Regions from separate parts of the Rossellomorea sp. NPDC077527 genome, predicted to be linked through region 1. Evidence: a T-box and tRNA genes for the amino acid it is inferred to sense, from the RefSeq annotation. Region 1 holds a T-box; the other holds one or more tRNA genes.
What was found. A T-box is a leader RNA that pairs with one kind of tRNA and senses whether it is charged. The one in region 1 lies ahead of argS (arginine--tRNA ligase), so its partner is inferred to be a tRNA-Arg.
Positions count from the first base shown of each region.

Region 2: it encodes a tRNA-Arg, which carries the amino acid that the T-box ahead of argS (arginine--tRNA ligase) is inferred to sense. The anticodon was not compared.

Region 1 is NZ_JBITVL010000010.1:35,924-44,067, reverse strand. It holds gene ACIGG7_RS22095 (CAP domain-containing protein) at 1-633, opposite strand, end outside; gene ACIGG7_RS22090 (Lmo0850 family protein) at 772-921, shown strand; gene ACIGG7_RS22085 (hypothetical protein) at 1,005-1,289, shown strand; gene ACIGG7_RS22080 (diacylglycerol/lipid kinase family protein) at 1,460-2,359, shown strand; gene ACIGG7_RS22075 (YqaA family protein) at 2,411-2,992, opposite strand; gene argS (arginine--tRNA ligase) at 3,189-4,877, opposite strand; T-box leader at 4,924-5,129, opposite strand; gene ACIGG7_RS22065 (FtsW/RodA/SpoVE family cell cycle protein) at 5,182-6,357, opposite strand; gene ACIGG7_RS22060 (hypothetical protein) at 6,770-7,543, shown strand; gene sfsA (DNA/RNA nuclease SfsA) at 7,558-8,144, shown strand, end outside.
Region 2 is NZ_JBITVL010000005.1:26-4,957, reverse strand. It holds gene ACIGG7_RS17105 (metallophosphoesterase family protein) at 1-1,998, opposite strand, end outside; tRNA gene ACIGG7_RS17100 (tRNA-Glu) at 2,355-2,429, shown strand; tRNA gene ACIGG7_RS17095 (tRNA-Val) at 2,470-2,545, shown strand; tRNA gene ACIGG7_RS17090 (tRNA-Thr) at 2,573-2,648, shown strand; tRNA gene ACIGG7_RS17085 (tRNA-Lys) at 2,660-2,735, shown strand; tRNA gene ACIGG7_RS17080 (tRNA-Leu) at 2,802-2,886, shown strand; tRNA gene ACIGG7_RS17075 (tRNA-Gly) at 2,894-2,968, shown strand; tRNA gene ACIGG7_RS17070 (tRNA-Leu) at 2,976-3,064, shown strand; tRNA gene ACIGG7_RS17065 (tRNA-Arg) at 3,129-3,205, shown strand; tRNA gene ACIGG7_RS17060 (tRNA-Pro) at 3,211-3,287, shown strand; tRNA gene ACIGG7_RS17055 (tRNA-Ala) at 3,299-3,374, shown strand; tRNA gene ACIGG7_RS17050 (tRNA-Met) at 3,397-3,470, shown strand; tRNA gene ACIGG7_RS17045 (tRNA-Ile) at 3,499-3,572, shown strand; tRNA gene ACIGG7_RS17040 (tRNA-Ser) at 3,579-3,671, shown strand; tRNA gene ACIGG7_RS17035 (tRNA-Met) at 3,839-3,912, shown strand; tRNA gene ACIGG7_RS17030 (tRNA-Asp) at 4,018-4,094, shown strand; tRNA gene ACIGG7_RS17025 (tRNA-Phe) at 4,140-4,215, shown strand; tRNA gene ACIGG7_RS17020 (tRNA-Tyr) at 4,252-4,335, shown strand; tRNA gene ACIGG7_RS17015 (tRNA-Trp) at 4,451-4,524, shown strand; tRNA gene ACIGG7_RS17010 (tRNA-His) at 4,542-4,614, shown strand; tRNA gene ACIGG7_RS17005 (tRNA-Gln) at 4,623-4,697, shown strand; tRNA gene ACIGG7_RS17000 (tRNA-Cys) at 4,700-4,770, shown strand; tRNA gene ACIGG7_RS16995 (tRNA-Gly) at 4,783-4,856, shown strand; tRNA gene ACIGG7_RS16990 (tRNA-Ile) at 4,865-4,932, shown strand, end outside.

The sequences.
Region 1 (8,144 bases):
CAGCTGCGTCCAGTATGTACCGTAGGCACCGCCCTTGGCATATCCCACACCCATATGAGTATAAGATGGATTGAGAATATTATTCCTGTGAACAGGACTGTCCAACCACTCTTGCACAACCTCCTCGAAACTCATTTGTCCCGCGGCCAGATTTTCAGCTGCCTGGCTGTATGAAATGTGAAAGCTCTTCAACATATCATCAGGTGACCCGTATGTTGGGCTCCTGTGAGAGAAATATCCTGCATCTCTCATATCACGGGACTTATAAAGGGCGACCTGTGAGAGTTTACTGTCAGTTTGAACAGGAGAAAGTCCATTTTTTTGACGCTCCCGATTGATCAATGTAGCGAACCTGTCTTCAAATGCATCCTCAGAACGTATAGCCGGAAGATGGATGATTTGGCCGGGGTAAATGATATCTGGATCTGTCAATTGGGGATTGGCCCCGATCATTTCTGACAACTCGATCCGAAACTTCTTGGAAATGGTCCAAAGAGTGTCTCCTTTTTTTACAGTATACGTACTTTCAGCGGTTACTAAAGGTAGATCAAATAGACTAAATACAAGGAACGATGTGATGAGTATGAGGGATAGTTTCGTCTTCATGAGTATAAATTGTGTAATTCGAAACAAATTATTCTTCTGAAATGTGTAAAAATAGGATTATCGTTTCATTTTTAGGGAAAAGGGAAATCATATAACATTAAGTGAAACCTTTTACTGAGTAAAACGTACAAATAGGTAACGATTTAATAAAAAGAGGTGAATAACGTGGTAAAGGAGAACGATCGCTTTAAAAAAGTGATAACGAAATTGTCGAACGTCGGTGTGAATATTTCAAAAACGAAATCAAGACGGGAAATCCTTCATTCACTAAAGCAGTATCAACCATTACCTAAGACGTTAACACAAGATTCATAACACATACATCCAGAGTTGTCGGACAGACATAATTCCCTTTTCTCACCGATATACTATAGGTAAGGTGAAGAGGAGGGTTAGGCATGGAGAGAATGATGTTTGATCCACAAGCATTAAAGGAAATCAGAAAGAAGGCAGATGAAATTTCATACTACTGTATGAGCAGGGAGCAGCTTTCAGATCCTCAACGGATAAGCATGGCTTTAGATCAGGTGTGTCGTGCCCTGGCCATGTTTGCGGAAATGGAACTTCATCGTATGCAGAATCAGCATATTCCCTATGACCCCCAAAGCTACATTAAAGGACGTCTCGGAATAGCTCATCGATCTGTACTCCACGTCCCTCAGGAAGATTCCAGTACTGCGTAGTAAAAGAGGTTGACCCAAGATTCATTGGATTCTAAGCCGGAAATTCCACAGATATAAATAGATGCTTTGATAGAATATGGCTTGGTCCTATAAGGATGATATCCACTCATCGTTTTGGGTCAGCCTCTTTTTATTTGAAAAATTAATTGAGAAATTAGGTGACGACATTCATGGCAAGGTTTTCAGATATATTACTCATATGCAATGGCAAGGCAGGTCAAGGGACTCTCGAGGTTCTGCTGAAAGATGCTGTACCGCCTTTATTGGATATTTGCTCGAATCTAATCATCCATAAGACGAAAGAAAAAGGTGATGCCGAGAGGGTTTGTAAAGAAACCGGAAGTCAATATGAGCTGGTTGTGATCATGGGCGGTGATGGTACGATCCACGAATCGATCAATGGGCTGTCGGCCCTGAAGGAACGTCCAATGGTAGGTATCCTTCCAGGTGGGACATGCAATGATTTTGCGCGTTCATTACATATCCCCATGAACATAGGACAAGCCGTCCGACTCATTACCGAACGACCTTTCGAAAAGGAAATCGATATCGTCAAAGCCGGTGAAAGATATTTCAGTAATTTCTGGGGAACAGGACTGGTTTCCCAGACGAGCGATAATATAGATGTGGGATCCAAGAGCGTCCTTGGAAAACTGAGCTATTATATCAGTGCATTCCAATCGATCAAGGATTCCCCGATCTTAAATGTGAAGGTCACGACGGAAGATGATGTAGTGGAAGAAGAAGTGGTCATGCTGCTGGTCGCCAATGGACGTTCCATCGGGTCCAATCCACTACCGACCTGTATCAGCATAGATGATGGCTTAATGGACATCTATGTTGTGAAGAAAAGTGGGTTTCCGTTGTTAAAGGAATTCCTTGTGATTAAAAGTACGGGCAACATCAGCGAGGAGTATGATGATATCATGCATATTCAAGCAAAGGAAGCACATATTGAGCTCGGTCAGAATGAAAAGCTTGATATGGACGGGGAATTATACGAAGGAAGCAGGCAATCGCTGAAAGTGTTACCTAAGCATTTACGCTTTGTAGTGGGATCTACTGAATAAAAGAGAGCATGGGTACAGTAGTGTACGCCATGCTCTTTTTAATGAAAGTCATCAGGGAGTGCGTTGTTTCTTTTTGATGACTAAGTAGACGAGATATGCAGCAATCAATACTAAACCTGCTGCCAGGGTAAGGAATGTAAAGTTTTCCTCGATGAAAGGCTTTGCCTTTGCCCCGAGCGTCAGGATGATGGCTCCTTCCAGGAAGAAACGAATTCCTCTTCCGATGATGGACCAAATCACCAATACCCTGATTTTCACACCGGAAACCCCTGCGAAAATCGTAAAGATCTTGTAAGGAACAGGTGTCAGTCCGGCAATCAGAAGGGCCATAGGGCCGAATTTAGTAAAGTATTCCTCTACTTTTTGTATGCGTGCTTCTGAGAATAATCGAACAAGAATCGGTCTACCAAGTTTTTTACCGATCAACCAGCCGAAAAGGGCTCCAATGACAGAAGCTGCTGTCGTATAAAGTGCATACAGCAATGCACTGTCAGGGTTGGCGATCGCTAAAGGAATCAGCAACACATCAGGCGGGATGGGAAAGAAAGATGAATCTGCAAATGAAACAAGAATCAGTCCCCAAACACCGTAATCCAATAACCAGGCTTCGAAAGTATGAAGTAGTTCAGACATTGTACTCTCCTTTATAAAAAAAGCGTTAGTTTCAATTAGAACAGAACATAAGAAAGTATATCACTTTTCATATAGGGAGTCATGAAATATCCAATTCATATCACTTCAATACTTAAAATGCAGATTCCTTCAGGAGTTTCATATCTTTTCAGGAAACACTATTTCTCGGGAAATAGTGACAGAATCTTTTAGAATTCTACATTTCCGAAGGAGAATTTATCCCGAGTAATCTTAAACCTTCAGCAAGGACAATCCCGACGGCTTGAACCAGCGCAAGGCGGGATTTCTTCTGTGGGTCCTCTGAAATGATTTTCGTTTTACCATAATATCGATTGAAGCTTTGTGAAGTGTCGATTAGATATTTGGCAATGACGGATGGGGCATAGTGCTGCCAGGCTTTTTCAATGATTTCCGGGAATAACCTGAGCTGTTTGACCACTTCCCAGCTCTCGGCATCATCAAGACCATCAAATTTCAGGGAATAGGTTTCTCCTGCTTTCCTGAGCAGTGACTGGGCTCTGGCATATGTGTATTGGATATAAGGACCAGTCTCTCCTTCAAAAGTAAGCATGTGATCCAATGAGAATTCAATATCATTGAGACGGTCGTTTTTTAGGTCGTGGAATATGACAGCACCTACTCCGACATCTCTTGCGACTGAGGGTGCATTTTCTAAGCCGGGATTCTTCAGCGTAATGTTCTCCTCCGCCATTGTGATTGCTTCTTGGAGCACTTCTTCGAGAAGGATGACCCTGCCTTTACGTGTCGACATCTTCTTTCCATCCTTTAGATATAGTCCGAATGGAATATGCTTCATGTCATCTGCCCAGTCATATCCAAGCTTTTTCAGCACCGTCATGACTTGCTTGAAATGGATCGTCTGTTCCTGGCCGACGATATAAAGGGCTTCATCAAAGTGATATTGACGCTTCCGGTAGAGGGCGGCTGCCAGGTCCCTTGTAGCATAAAGAGTGGCTCCATCCGATTTCTTGATCAGGCAGGGAGGCAGATTCCCCTCATCCATCCGAACAACTTGGGCCCCTTGAGACTCCTCAAGAAGTTGGTGTTCCTGAAGCAATGTCACGATTTCATCCATCTTATCATTGAAAAATGCTTCCCCGTTATAGGAGTCGAATTTAACACCCAGTAAGGAGTAGATCGTTTTGAAGGCTTGGAGTGATTCATCCTTAAACCATTTCCAAAGCTCCGTGACTTCTTCATCCCCATCTTCCAAAAGCTTAAAGGCTCTTCGCCCTTCATTCTCAAGGCCGGGATCGAGTTCTGCTTCCTCATGAAACCTTTTGTATAGAACGAATAATTCGGCGATCGGGTTTTCTTTCACTTTTTCGGGGTCTCCCCATTTTTTAAACGCGACGATCAGTTTTCCAAATTGTGTACCCCAATCCCCGATATAATTAATCTTCTCGGTCGAGTAGCCGCATTTCTCAGCGATGGTTGCAATGGCATTCCCGATGACCGTTGAACGGAGGTGCCCCATGGAGAATGGTTTGGCGATGTTGGGGGAGGACATGTCTAATACGATGGTCTTCTTTTCTCCGAAGGTTTGTGTTCCATAATCCTTCCCTTTTCCCAAAATATCTGAAACGATTTCCTTCCCTGCTTTTGCCCGGTTGAAGTGAATATTAAGATAAGGACCTACTGCCTCCACCTTGGTGAAAAGGGGAGAGGTAAAGGTGACAGACCATTCATTGGCGATTTGTACGGGGGATTTCTTATAGACTTTAGCCAGCTGGAAGCATGGGAAAGCCAGGTCACCCAGATGACTATGTTTTGGGGTTTCAATCAAATCCCACAGAACATTTTCGCTCCAATCAGGCAGGAGCTGTGCTTTTATTTCATGAGCCAGTAAAGATTTCAAATCCATTTTAGAACACCTCCATTAATATAAAACACAAAAAAACTCGTCTCTACACAGAGACGAGTTTAGCTCGCGGTACCACTCTTATTTCCAATAAGGACACTCATTGTATAACGGGAGATCCCGGCTTTTCCCTACTCCGATTTCGGGGAAAACTTCTCAGAAGTGCGGTTCATCCATGGTTTCACACCAGGCTTCCACCACCCCCGGCTCGCTTTTGATTTACGTCAGGATTACTCTCTTCTTCATTGAATGTTCGATATCTAATTACTATTATTTTACACATCCTGAGGATGAATGCAACCAGTAATTAGGAATCTTCTGAAGAAAACATATACGTTTTGTGGTGGAACCTCATACTGAACACGAGGCCGAGGGCCAGCATATTCCCCATCAGTGAGCTTCCCCCATAGCTGATGAACGGAAGGGGGATACCGGTGATTGGGAGTAATTGAATCGTCATTCCAATGTTCTGGAACACGTGGAATGTGATCATGCTGATAATCCCTGCACACACATAAGCGTTGAAGGGCTCTTTCGTATCAAGGGCCGTCTTGGTCAAATGATAGATCAGCAGGAAGTATAAGCTGATGACGACACTTGCACCGATAAACCCGTACTCTTCACCGATGACGCTGAATATAAAGTCCGTATGGTTTTCCGGGATATACACTTCCCGGTCGCTGTAGCCTTTTCCGAAAATCTGACCCGAACCAATGGCATTAAGGGAGTTGATTAAGTGAAAACCCTCCAATTTTGCGTAGTTATAAGGGTCTAGCCAGGCATAAATCCGGCCGAATTGATATGGCTTTACGTTTAAGTACTTTTCCAATATCTCTGGTGCCCAAATCACGAGTGAAAGGATGCCCGCTCCTATCACCCCGATGGATGCGTAAATGGGAACGATCAACTTCCACGTAATACCTGAAACGAGGATGATCCCCGTCATAATGGCCAATATGACCAGTGATGTCCCTAAATCCGGCTGCTGCATGATGAAAGCAAGGGGAACAAGGGTGGTCAAGCCGATTTTAATTAACAACTGAAAGTCTGTCTGTACGGTTTTTCTTGGATTAAGTTCATGATGGTTGGTAATGACGCGCGCAAGAGCAAGGATTAAGAATGTCTTCATGAATTCTGAAGGCTGTATAGACCCAAGCGGTCCCAGCATGAACCAGCTTTTGGCTCCATTCCGATGAGGTGCGATGCTCTCTGGTGAAATCAATAATAACACGAGCAAGAAAATGCCCGCACCGTATATGTACCAGGCAAGCCGCTTATACTGATCCGAATCCAGGAATAATGCTGCCCCAATAATGATTCCACCCACTACATACCAAAATGCTTGTCTAATGACGAAGTTTGTTCCATACTGCCCTGAGGTCTGGGCGCTGCTGATTCCCATTGCGCTTACGATGAAGAACAGCATTAATAAAAAGAGAAGACCCCAATCGATCTTATCAGCAAATCGCTGGCGAGTTTCCATATTCTATTCACCTGAATTTCTAAAGATTTCACATTCCCTAGTCTAATAGAAATGAAGGGAAATTTCTACTCATGACCGGAGAAATCGTTGAACTTCTATCGGGATTGGACGGGTACTTTGGAGCACTCAGGGAAATGAGTTCATTGGAAATGTAGATAGCAGAAGGGCTCATGGAAAGAATAGAGAGAGAGAATTCCATTTATTACATATTTGTGCTGGGCATTTGTTATTAAAAATAGTGCTAATTTAAAATCCATACAGTCTGTAGTACCGGGATATGACTATTTTCGACAATTCCCTGCGACTTTTGTCATCATTTTGAAATGAAATAGAAAAGAACAAGTGTCTTCTTTATTTGATAAAATAGAAAATATGAACTGTGCACCGTGTTAATCAGATGGAGGGAATGTTCTTGAAGGCAAATAATCGAGTTAAAGATATCATCTATGTTCATAAGAATCCGGAGCGTCAATACGTCGTTTCTTACGGAATTCATTTCAATGAATTTGTTATGAATGCCCGTAAACCCTTAAAGAACTTACTTCTCATAAAGCATCAGTACGAGCATGGTGCTTTTAATATACATACCCATATGGAATATGTAGAAAAGGACGAAATGAAAAAGATTATGAACGACGGGGTTCAAAACTATGGGGATTTCTGCTGGATTGACTTTGAAGAGGAAGTTGGAGTCGATGAATTGAACGGTCAGGAAATTGCGGAACTGCTTTATATGGGGCATATCAAGCAGCCGTTAAACCCTCCTTTTTATTCCAAGCTGAATAATCGCTACGCCTATCTTTCGCATGATGACGGCTGGTTCAATAAGGTTTATTACCGTGACTTCGAGGACTTCTATCATATGCTGGGATCGACCCTTTCATCAAAGCTGAGCTCCATCAAGGGTGGGAAAGGACTGTTCGGTATGAAAAAGGAAAAGCCTTACCCTGTGATCGGAAAGGAAGTCATTCATTCCTTTAGGGACAAGCTTAAAGAAGGGATGGTCATTTCCCTTGAAAAAGCTGTCCTGACAAGAGGGAAAATTGAAATTCCCATCTGGGTGATGGGGGATTATTATGATATGGATGAAATGGCGGAGGATTATGAACAGATTCGCAAGTCCCCTGCGAACGGATTATTATCCTATGACCGCAAGACGAAGAGCTGGAGTGCTCTGCTTAAATGAGAGGCCGTGAAGACATGGTAGAAATACCATTCCATGACACATTGATTCAAGGAATCTTTCTTGAGAGGCTCAATCGGTTTGTACTGGAATGCGAGCTTCCTTCGGGTTCAAAAGAAAAAGTTCATTTACCCGATCCCGGAAGATTGAAGGACTTACTGGTGCCAGGGGGGCCGATATGGCTCCAGGAATCCAATGATCCAAAAAGAAAAACGAAATGGTCAGCTGTCATGACATATGACTCCACAAATGATAGTTATGTATCATTAAATACTCAATATCCCAACCGGCTGGTGTTGAAGGCCTTGCAGCTGGAAATAATGGATGAACTAAAGGAATGGCGCCTTGAAAAAGCCGAATATAAGGCAGGGGGGTCTCGTTTTGACTTCCTTCTAACCCATAAGAAAAATGATGAAAAGTTACTACTTGAAGTCAAAAGTGTCACGATGATCGAGGACGGAATAGGTAAATTTCCCGACGCCGTTACGGCAAGAGGAGCAAGGCATGTCGAAGAACTCACTCATTTTCAGAGGAATGGAAGCTATCAAACAGCAGTCCTATTCATCGCCCAGCGTACAGACCTTAAGGCCATCACTTCAGCGCC
Region 2 (4,932 bases), on a different contig from region 1:
TAAGCCAATATTATTCTCTGTTTCAATGAGGGCAGAACCCTTTATAGGCTGATAACGAATGCTTTCCTTCCATATATAATCGGGGGATACGCTGTTTTCATGTTCTGCTTGCACAAGGTCAAACTCTTGATTACAGTAGCGGTAGAGTGTGCGATTGATCCTATCTCTGGCATTCAGGCTCACCATGAATTTTATAAGGGCTCCGGAAAATCCCGAGTAACTCATATTCTTTATCGGACTGCTTGTAAACTGATGGATTTTCAAGCTGCGTCCATCTGGAAAGGAAATATCAGATTGAACCGATGAAGCTGAATGAACATCACCGGATAAAATCATGCAGTCGCTTGGATTCCAAAGAGATACATGTTGAAGGAATGCGTTGAAGCCCATTCCGTTGTACTTCCAAGCTTCTAGATCAAAGTTGCTTTGCACAGGAAACCCAAGTGTACTTAAAGGAAGCATGTAGGTCTGCAGAAAGTTCTCTATTAAACCAATTCCATAAAGGGGGGAGGGAGATACAAGGATCAGGGGGTCACCTGAATTCCACCCGGATTCTTTCAGCTTGGCCCCTATCGTGTTCCACCCTTCTGAATTAAGTAGATTTGGTCCAAGTTGCCCCTCATCTATGCGCACCCCAACCTTTACCGGTTTTGGTTTATTGGCATAATCCCGCTGTGTTCTAGTATCAAGAAAAACGGCTTGTGGTGCAGTGGGGGCGGTGAATTGCCAAGAATCATAGTTCCATAGGGAATGGACCCAATTCTTGTGAGGGAGTGCCCCAAGGTGAAGAGAGTCAAAATAGGTTTGCATGATTTGGCCGAAATGGGTATAGGTATCAGGTTCATTACCCCATCCTTGGAAAAGCCAATAGGATGACAAACCATTACTGATGACATGTCTCCCTAATGGTGCATTCCAAACCCCTGCCTTCCACTCCTGTGTCAGGTTCCAATCATCAGTAATATCGTGATCATCAAATATCATATAGGTCGGTGTGTTCGCTAATAATCTTCTAACAGAGTATATTGCTTCCATTACATTAGCCAGGTCTTTCATCTGCTTTTGGTACCGGTCCTGAAGTTGTTTTCTTTCTTTTTTATGCTCATTGGAATCTTCATTCTTGAATGCAAAATAGATTTCATCCTGATCCAATGCTTCTTGAAAGGTTTTGAACAGGCCTTCTTCATGGGCGTGCTCCCATAATGAGGGACTCCAGGATAACAGGTACATGGCTGCATAATCACCAAACCTTAACAGATGATTGGCCGCATTTCTGGAAGTGAACCTGCAGAAGTGTTCCGAAATATATTGCCGGCCATTGATTTGTTGAAGTCTACTTCTGAAAATATCTTCTTTCAATCGAGGTTCAACTGAGCCTAGGTCTTCCTCTTGTCCCATCAGCTCATGACCAAGCTTTGTGATGATCTTGAATACGGGGTCTGCTACATCATCGGCATAGATTTGATCCCCCATTAAAAATAGAGAGGGAGGTCTATCGGTTTTTGTAGCGGATGAAGAAATGATTTTATCTGCCTCTGACATTGTATCGAGTCCCAATCCATGAAGCTTTCGACATGAGCCGTATAGAATATTCGAGGGACTCTCTTTATTGATCATAAAGGTGGGGTAAGCAAGATTTTCGTAGACAATCGAGTGTGGATGAGCAGGAGAAAGTAAGTCGAAGCTATCGAGGTTCAGTGATTCATTACCACTTTCGAAAAATATATTGTACCCAAGTAATTGATCTGTAGGAAAGAGTCCGCTATGTGGAGAAACATTGATCATACTTATAAATAGGTTCCTTCCAGCTTGAATCGTTCTCGTCTCTGTCTTACAGGCTAAGTTTGTATAGTCTGTAACTCGAGAATTTCCATTATGTTCTATCATAAACAACTGTGCTTTCATATCATATGGTTTGCTTAATGCAATCCAGAAAAAGACTTGTGCAGGGTCCACCCGCCGAACAATCGGACCGCACAAAATCGTTGGAAGCTCCATGGTTCCATCACCTCATTCATAATCTACTATTATCGTATTCACCGCCTATAAATATTGTGTAAACAAGCTTGCATACTTAAAGAAGTCTTATTAGCTGGTTATGTATCGTTAGGTTGATTGTTTATCCACCCTTTGTTTGCATTAGCTCAATGAATTTGACCTAATTTAAATTAGATATTTATTATTTTCCTATTGATTAGTACTTTGAAGATGTGGTATATTCTTCTTCGGCTTACAAAAATGGATTTGATAAGCAGAAAAAAATCATTCTTTTTTTATAAAACAGAAGTTGACTTCTGCGAAATCGGATGATATAGTAATACTTGTCCTTAAGCGGGATGCTTATAATAAAATACGGCCCATTGGTCAAGCGGTTAAGACACCGCCCTTTCACGGCGGTAACACGGGTTCGAATCCCGTATGGGTCACCAAAGTTTTTTGTGAAAGCAAAATAACTTACCATTATATTGTGGAGGATTAGCTCAGCTGGGAGAGCATCTGCCTTACAAGCAGAGGGTCGGCGGTTCGATCCCGTCATCCTCCACCATTTTTCATTATATAAAGTACTCACCGTGCCGGTGTAGCTCAACTGGTAGAGCAACTGACTTGTAATCAGTAGGTTGGGGGTTCAAGTCCTCTTGCCGGCACCATTTGGTTTTTCGAGCCATTAGCTCAGTTGGTAGAGCATCTGACTTTTAATCAGAGGGTCGAAGGTTCGAGTCCTTCATGGCTCACCAAAGATTTTTGCGATAGCAAAATATCTCACCGTGTGATTTTCGATCATACGAAAATCAACATTATATGCGGGTGTGGCGGAATTGGCAGACGCACCAGACTTAGGATCTGGCGCCGCGAGGCGTGGGGGTTCAAGTCCCTTCACCCGCACCATTTATTCGCGGAAGTAGTTCAGTGGTAGAACACCACCTTGCCAAGGTGGGGGTCGCGGGTTCGAATCCCGTCTTCCGCTCCAAAGACTTGCCGGGGTGGCGGAACTGGCAGACGCACAGGACTTAAAATCCTGCGGTAGGTGACTACCGTACCGGTTCGATTCCGGTCCTCGGCACCAAAGATTTTTGCGCTAGCAAATTATCTTTCCTTGCGTTACTTAGTAAAAAACTATAACTCATTTAGCGCCCGTAGCTCAATTGGATAGAGCGTTTGACTACGGATCAAAAGGTTAGGGGTTCGACTCCTCTCGGGCGCGCCATATATCGGGAAGTAGCTCAGCTTGGTAGAGCACTTGGTTTGGGACCAAGGGGTCGCAGGTTCGAATCCTGTCTTCCCGACCACTTCTTTTTTTGGGGCCTTAGCTCAGCTGGGAGAGCGCCTGCTTTGCACGCAGGAGGTCAGCGGTTCGATCCCGCTAGGCTCCACCAATTTTATAACTTATTTATTCGTGGCGGTGTAGCTCAGCTGGCTAGAGCGTACGGTTCATACCCGTGAGGTCGGGGGTTCGATCCCCTCCGCCGCTATTACATGATACATAACGAATGATTATAAGGACCCTTAGCTCAGTTGGTTAGAGCAGACGGCTCATAACCGTCCGGTCGTAGGTTCGAGTCCTACAGGGTCCATTATACGGAGGAATACCCAAGTCCGGCTGAAGGGATCGGTCTTGAAAACCGACAGGGGTGTAACAGCCCGCGGGGGTTCGAATCCCCCTTCCTCCTCCATATTTTCTTTCATGTTTATATCGTCGCGGGGTGGAGCACGACCGAATAATCTTCGGAGCGTTTACATCAGCGCACCGACTGAGCAGCAGCTTGAATAAGCTTACTGAAGTCGGGGTGGATTTATTGAATTCAACGTGGGATATGGAAACTTAATAATTTTTTATCGTCGCGGGGTGGAGCAGTTCGGTAGCTCGTCGGGCTCATAACCCGAAGGTCGCAGGTTCAAATCCTGTCCCCGCAATACCATTTTTGGCTAAGACAGGTTATTCCTTGATGAGTCACGTATGGATAGTTATTTTTGCTAGCGCAAGATAATGAAACCTATTTTGCTAGCGCAAAAAGCTTTGGTCCGGTAGTTCAGTTGGTTAGAATGCCTGCCTGTCACGCAGGAGGTCGCGGGTTCGAGTCCCGTCCGGACCGCCATTTTTGAAAAATGTTCTTTTGATAATTAAATCTTCTATATAATATGGCTCAGTAGCTCAGTTGGTAGAGCAATGGACTGAAAATCCATGTGTCGGCGGTTCGATTCCGTCCTGAGCCACCATTTATACTTAAGAACCTTTAAGTATTTATTTTATTTGGAGGGGTAGCGAAGTGGCTAAACGCGGCGGACTGTAAATCCGCTCCTTCGGGTTCGGCAGTTCGAATCTGCCCCCCTCCACCAAGATTTTTTACGTAGCGTCAGTGGAGTAAAATAATCTTCCATAAACGATGCGCAGTGAAGCGGAGCAACATACTCCAAACAAGTAGCACCAAGTTTTAAACTTATATCTAATCATAGGGGTATAGTTTAACGGTAGAACGAAGGTCTCCAAAACCTTTGGTGTGGGTTCGATTCCTACTACCCCTGCCAAAGAAATTTCAAGCGTGGCGATTGTGGCGAAGTGGTTAACGCACCTGATTGTGGTTCAGGCATTCGTGGGTTCGATTCCCATCAGTCGCCCTTTATATTGGGCTATAGCCAAGCGGTAAGGCATCGCACTTTGACTGCGACATGCGTTGGTTCGAATCCAGCTAGCCCAGCCAACGGCGGCATAGCCAAGTGGTAAGGCAGAGGTCTGCAAAACCTTTATCACCGGTTCAAATCCGGTTGCCGCCTTAAAATCTTCATGCGGGTGTAGTTTAGTGGTAAAACCTCAGCCTTCCAAGCTGATGATGAGGGTTCGATTCCCTTCACCCGCTCCAATCTTAATGGGCCTATAGCTCAGCTGGTTAGAGCGCACGCCTGATAAGCGTGAGGTCGGTGGTTCGAGTCCACTTA